2 regions of the Stenotrophomonas sp. STEN046 genome follow, and region 2 is predicted to be linked to the other one. Evidence: riboswitches for the same ligand, from Rfam matches in the RefSeq annotation. Region 2 holds a riboswitch; the other holds the start of a gene.
The links. Region 2 has a riboswitch for thiamine pyrophosphate ahead of ACVOLJ_RS14285 (TonB-dependent receptor). Riboswitches for the same ligand answer to the same signal wherever they lie in the genome.

Region 1 (3,366 bases), on a different contig from region 2:
CCAGCCAACGGGTGGTGATGGCGATGGGCATGGCGTCCTTTTCCCCTGGGCGATGCGGCGAGGATAGCCGGTAGCGCCGGGCCATGCCCGGCGCCTTTACCCAACCGCTGCGCTCGCCGGGCATGGCCCGGCGCGGCCTCTCCAGCTCAGCCCTGCTGGTACACCTCGGCACCGGCGGCGCGGAACTGCTCGGACTTCTCCTGCATGCCCTTTTCGGCGTACTCGCGCACGTCCTGGGTGATCTTCATCGAGCAGAAGTGCGGGCCGCACATCGAACAGAAGTGGGCCAGCTTGTGCGCGTCCTTGGGCAGCGTCTCGTCGTGGAATTCCTTGGCCTTCTCCGGGTCCAGGCCCAGGTGGAACTGGTCCTCCCAGCGGAATTCGAAACGCGCCTTGCTCAACGCGTTGTCACGCACCTGCGCACCCGGATGGCCCTTGGCCAGATCGGCCGCATGCGCGGCGATGCGATAGGCCATGATGCCGTCGCGCACATCCTGGCGGTTGGGCAGGCCCAGATGCTCCTTCGGTGTGACATAGCAGAGCATGGCGGTGCCGAACCAGCCGATCATCGCCGCACCGATCGCACTGGTGATGTGGTCGTAGCCGGGCGCGATATCGGTCGTCAGCGGCCCCAGGGTGTAGAACGGCGCTTCGCCACACTCGCGCAGCTGCTTGTCCATGTTTTCCTTGATCAGCTGCATCGGCACGTGGCCGGGGCCCTCGATCATGGTCTGCACATCATGCTTCCAGGCAATCTTCGTCAGCTCGCCCAGCGTTTCCAGTTCACCGAACTGCGCAGCATCGTTGGCATCGGCAATGCAGCCCGGGCGCAGGCCATCACCCAGCGAGAAGGTCACGTCGTAGGCCTTCATGATTTCGCAGATGTCTTCGAAATGCGTGTAGAGGAAATTCTCCTTGTGGTGTGCCAGGCACCACTTGGCCATGATCGAGCCGCCGCGGCTGACGATACCGGTCACGCGCTTGGCAGTGAGCGGCACGTAGCGCAGCAGCACCCCGGCGTGGATGGTGAAGTAGTCCACGCCCTGTTCGGCCTGCTCGATCAGGGTGTCGCGGAAGATCTCCCAGGTCAGCGCCTCGGCACGCCCGTCGACCTTTTCCAGCGCCTGGTAGATCGGCACGGTACCGATCGCCACCGGTGAGTTGCGGATGATCCATTCGCGGGTTTCATGGATGTGCTTGCCGGTGGAAAGATCCATCACCGTGTCGCCGCCCCAGCGGATCGCCCACACCAGCTTTTCCACTTCCTCGGCGATGCCGGAGGACACCGCGCTGTTGCCGATGTTTGCGTTGATCTTGGTCAGGAAATTGCGACCGATGATCATCGGCTCGCTTTCCGGGTGGTTGATGTTGTTGGGCAGCACCGCGCGGCCGCGGGCGATCTCGTCGCGCACGAATTCCGGGGTGATGATCTTCTGGATCGAGGCACCAAATGCTTCACCGGGATGCTGCAGCAGCAATGCCGCGTCGCGGATCGCATCCAGCCGCTGGTTCTCGCGGATGGCGACGAACTCCATTTCCGGGGTGATGATGCCGCGACGTGCGTAATGCATCTGGGTGACGTTGGCGCCGGTGCGCGCACGACGCGGCAGGGTGCGCGCGGGGAAGCGGACCGGGTCCAGCTTCGCGTCGTGTTCGCGCGCGCGGCCGAACGACGAGCTGAGCCCATCAAGCTGTTCGGTATCGCCGCGCTCCTCCACCCAGCTGCGGCGCAGCGCCGGCAGGCCGACCGACAGATCGATGGCTACGCCAGGATCGGTGTACGGACCGGACGTGTCGTAGACCGTGACCGGCGCGTTCTCTTCGCCACCGAATACGGTCGGCGTGCGGGTCAGCGCGATCTGGCGCATCGGCACCTGCAGGTCCGGGCGCGAGCCGGGCACATGGATCTTGCGCGAGCCGGGAATGGGCCGGGTCACGGACTCGGAAAGCTGCTGGGCCTGTTGCTGCAGGGCGGAGGGCTGTGCGTTCATCGGGCATCGTCCAGGAAGGTCAGGGACGAAGCGGCGGCGCACTGCTCCCGCGCGCGGACAGTCCCTGGGCGGGGTCCGGGCTCGGCTGCATTGCAAAGCTTCCCTACGCCGGTATGAGCCGGATCAGGTTCCAAGGGACTATCTCAACCGTGGCCACCAGGCCGCGGTACCCCCGCTTCTTGGCGTGCATTAGAGCATAGAAAACACGGCATCTCCTGGCGGTTCATCCACGCATTGCGTGGCGCTGCTCCATCGGCATTAACAGAACCGTGACGTCGCGTTCAGTAACGTGCACGCGCATCGTGCCGCTACGGTCGATGATTCCCCCGCTGCCTTTGCGGCTCCTGCCCGGTACGTGTTGCCTGCCACCGGCTCCCGCAGCAAGCGCTGCTCGCTCCCCTCAATCCCTTGATCGGAGAAGCTCCTTCATGGTGTTTCGCATTTCCATTGCACTGGTCCTCGTTCTGGTGCTGCTGGCCGGCCTCGCGCCCGGCCCCTTCAACAGCGTGGTGCAATCGGCGCTGGCCGATGTCATCCGCAGTGTCGGTTGGCTGTACCTGCTGGTCGTGTTCCTGGCGCTGACCTTCCTCATGTACCTGGCCTTCGGCCGCTTCGGCAACCTGCGTATCGGCGGCGAAGACGCCGAACCCGAATTCTCGCGTGCCAGCTGGATGTCGATGCTGTTCGCGGCGGGCATGGGCATCGGCCTGGTGTTCTGGGGGGCTGCCGAACCTGTCTCGCACTTTGCCAAACCGCCCGAAGGGCTCGCCCCGGAAAGCATGGACGCGGCACGTGCGTCGATGCGCTACGTGTTCTTCCATTGGGGACTGCACCCGTGGGCGATCTACGCCCTGATCGGCCTGGCGATGGCCTGGTTCCAGTTCAACCGCAACGGTCGCGGCCAGGTCAGCGACATGCTGCAGCCGATCATCGGTCGCCACCACCGCGGCTGGATCGGCAGTGTGGTCAACATCTCCGCGGTCGTGGCCACCGCGGTCGGCGTGGCCACCGCGCTGGGCTTCGGCACCGTGCAGATTGCCGCCGGCGTGCAGCGCGTGTTCGGCCTGCAGGCAGGCATTCCGCTGCAGCTGAGCATCATCGCAGTCGCCTTCGTGCTGTACATGGCCTCCACCCTCAGCGGCGTTGGCCGCGGCATGAAGTGGCTGTCCAACTTCAACCTCGCGCTGGCGGTGGTCCTGTTGACGCTGGTGCTGGTGCTGGGCCCGACCGGGGCGATCTTCAATACCTTCACCACCACGCTTGGCTCCTATCTCAACCAGCTGGTGACGATGAGCCTGCGCATGTCGCCGTTCTCCTCCAGCACCTGGGTAGCCGACTGGACGATCTTCTACTGGGCCTGGTGGATCTCCTGGGC
Region 2 (3,366 bases):
CCTTCCACACCAGCGCGGTCTGCGGCAGGAAGCGCGACAGGCGGCTGTGGCGCTGCGGGGTGCCGCGCTTGTCATAGGCACGCTCGTCCAGGCGCACGAAGCGGCCGCCGGCCAGCCATTGCCAGTCATCGCCGAAGCTCATGCGGTCCAGCGCGAAGAACGCGGTCTGGCGACTGTCCAGGCGTCGTGCCGACGGGCCGGGCATCTTGGGCGAGGGCTCGAACACCGGCACCTGCGCGTCATGGATGTTGCTGGTGCCGACGTACTCGTTGACGCTCGGACGCTTGTCGACGGTGCGGCGGAAGTAGTCGGCACCGATGCTGAGCTGATGGCCGACGCTGCCGGTGCTGAAGCTGCCACGCAGCTCGGCACGCGCCTGCTGGTTGCGGCGGGTGTCATCCGGGCTGCGGTAGTCGTAGACGTCGTAGTCGCCGTTGGGCGCGAAATAGTTGCCAGGCACGCTGCCATCGGCACAGCCGGCGGTGTAGTAGCAGCCGTAGGCGAAGGCGACGTTGTCATCGATCACCGAGCGGCTGTGGCCGATCGACACGCGCGATTGCCAGCTGTCGTTGAAGTCGTAGGTGTGCAGCGCGGTGATGTTGGTGCTGGCGATATCCACCGGACGCTGCCACGGCTGGTAGCCGAGCAGGTGCTCGCGGTCCACGCCACGCGGCAGCGCGCTCGCGCCCAGCAGCTGGTAGCCCGATACCGAGCGCTGCGCGCTGGTCTGGTAGTTGGCATCCACTTCCAGCTTGCCGTGCTCGCCGATCAGCCAGTCGGTGGCCAGCGAATAGAAATTGCGGCGGCCATCGGCATGCTCGACGTAGGAATCGCTGGCGTCCCATGCCGCGTTGAAGCGCACGCCGAAACGCGGGGTCAGCCAGTGGCCAACGTCCACCGCGGCGTAGCGCGAGCCTTCCGAGTCGGTGCCCAGGGTGACCGTGCGTACCTCGGCCGGGCGCTTGCCCACGTAGTTGATGATGCCGCCCGGGGCCATCACCCCCGCCGCCAGCCCGGCTTCGCCCTTGAGGATCTGCACCTGCTGGATGTTCTCCAGCGCCAGGCGCTGTTCGCCGGCGATGGACAGGCCGTTGAAGCGGTAGCCGGTAGCCGCATCCAGCGCGAAGCCGCGGATGGCGATGTTCTGGTAGTAGCCCACCGGCGCATAGGCATCGCCGAGAGAGGCGTCATTGCTGGCCAGCTCGGACAACGAGCGCACCTGCCGGCGGTCCAGGTAATCGCGCTCGAGCACGTTCACCGAGGCCGGGGTGTCCTTCCAGGTGCCGCTGCCGAAGGCGTTGATGCGTGAGGTATCCGGCGCCGGCTTGCCGGCCTGCACGCGTACCGCCGCCAGCTCGGTGGGCGAAGGCGGCGCCGTATCGGCAGCATCGGTGACCGCATCGCTGGCGTACAGCGGCAGGGCGGCGCAGAGGGCCAGGGCGAGCAGGGTGGGGCGCAGGCAACGGTTCATTCGGTTCGTCTTCAGACAACAAGGGAGACGAAGCGACGGCGCGCAGGTGCACCGGCCCATGACGGGGGTGTGGCTGCGGCTCAAAGCTCCCTACGCCGGTGCAAACCGGATCAGGTTCCAAGGGACTCTCTCAGCCTGGCAGATCCAGGCACCCCCGCTTCAGGTGACCATTTCACTACAAATGGTACGGATTTGCGAGCGGCTCCCGTTCACGCCGCCGCGTGCAGCGCCTGCAGCAGGGCCTGCCCCGGCGCGGTGGTGAACCAGGCCGGATGGCCCAGCATGAAGGGCTGCCAGGCCACGTCGGCATTGGCCGTCGAGCCGGTGACGCCCTCGAAATATTCCACTTCGGACAGAGCGAAGTCGAAGTGGACCATCGGCAGCAGGTCGGCCAGCAGGTGCACGCGCGCGGCCGACACCGGCAGTTCCTGCCGGTAACCCTGCAACAGGGCCAGGGCGATATCGATGCGCACCGCCTGCATGCCGCGCCCCAGTTCCAGCCACGCCACTGCATTGCGTTCGATCGCGGTGGCCAGATCAAACAGCGCGCTGGTGGGCGAGGCCAGGCCGAAATCCAGCACGGTGCTGACCGTGCCGTGCTGCCACAGCAGGTTGGAAACGTGCCAGTCGTTGTGCGCCCACAGCCGGGGTTCGTCGCGCAGGCGCGCGGCCAGGCCGCTGTGCCAGGGCAGCACGTGCCGGCGCAGCTGTGCTTCCCACGGAATGCGCGCCAGGTAGCGCGCAAGCCCGGGGCGGTTGCCGAGGTCGGCCTTCAGCGTTGCGATGGGGTCGTCGGCGCGGATCAGGTCATCGCGTGCCACCAGCACATGGGTGCTGCGCTGTGGCGCGTGATGGCCGGCGGCTGCCCGGTGCAGTCGGGCCAGCATGCGACCGGCCTGGCGTGCCTGCTCGACATCGGTCAGCAGGCTCCAGGACACCGCATCGCGGTACAGATCCTCGCCGGTGCCCAGGGCGTGCAGTTCGTAGGTCCATGCGCCGTGTTCGACGGCGCTGTGCCCATCGCTGGCGGCAAGTACCTGCACCACGGGCACATCGGCAGCGGCCAGATGGGCGATGAAGCGATGCTCTTCTTCCAGGGTTCCCGCACTGCGCACGCTGTGGTGATGGCGCTTGAGGAACAGCGGGCCGTCCACCCCGTCGACGATGGCCGCGGCCGACAGCGGTCGTGGGCTGTGCCAGCGCAGCGTGCCCTGCGCGCTCAGCTGCGGGAAACGCTCCGCCAACTGCGCGACCTCCTGCGCCGTGATCGGCGGCCAGTCCGCAGCGACCTCGTCGTTGTTGAGGCCTTGTACGCGATGGGAGGGGAAAGTCATGCCACAGCCGCTGCAGGGGAAGAGGACATCCAAGGCTGCGCATTCAACGCCATGCGCGCTGCAGACGCAAACGGGCGGGTCAGTGACCCGCCCGTCAGGGCCATCCGGCAAGGACTGCTTACCAGCCGCGATGGCGGCCGCGGTCGTGGTAATAGCGGTTGTCGTGGCGCTCGCGCTGCCAGCGACGGTCGTCGCGGCGGTCGTAACCGTAGCCGCGGTTGTAGCCCCGGTCATAGCGGCGATCGTAGCGACGGTCATAGCGGCCGTCGTAACGGCGGTCATGGCGGTCGGACGTGGTCAGGTTGCCGATGGCGCCGCCGGCAACCGCGCCACCCACCGTGGCTGCCGGGTCACCGTTGGAGATCAGGTGGCCCGCCACGCCGCCGACGACGGCACCGACCACGGTGCGCTTGTCCTTCCTCGACATCGCGCTGGCATCGCTGACCACGGCCAGGCCGGCAAGCAGTGCCAGGGCCATCGCCAGTCCACGGAAGCTGAGTGCGGAAGTGCTGAGCATGTTGGGTTCTCCTGTGAGGTGCATGCCACGGTGGGCAGGGAGGG

Region 1: linked by a shared signal. The riboswitch ahead of thiC (phosphomethylpyrimidine synthase ThiC) and the one ahead of ACVOLJ_RS14285 (TonB-dependent receptor) in region 2 are both predicted to bind thiamine pyrophosphate.

What each region holds. Positions count from the first base shown of each region.
Region 1 covers NZ_JBRRDR010000051.1:831-4,196, reverse strand. The annotation lists gene ACVOLJ_RS18180 (ion channel) at 1-31, opposite strand, end outside; gene thiC (phosphomethylpyrimidine synthase ThiC) at 147-1,991, opposite strand; TPP riboswitch at 2,074-2,175, opposite strand; gene ACVOLJ_RS18170 (BCCT family transporter) at 2,420-3,366, shown strand, end outside.
Region 2 covers NZ_JBRRDR010000030.1:35,991-39,356, forward strand. The annotation lists gene ACVOLJ_RS14285 (TonB-dependent receptor) at 1-1,471, opposite strand, end outside; TPP riboswitch at 1,542-1,637, opposite strand; gene ACVOLJ_RS14290 (phosphotransferase enzyme family protein) at 1,681-2,805, opposite strand; gene ACVOLJ_RS14295 (glycine zipper 2TM domain-containing protein) at 2,924-3,322, opposite strand.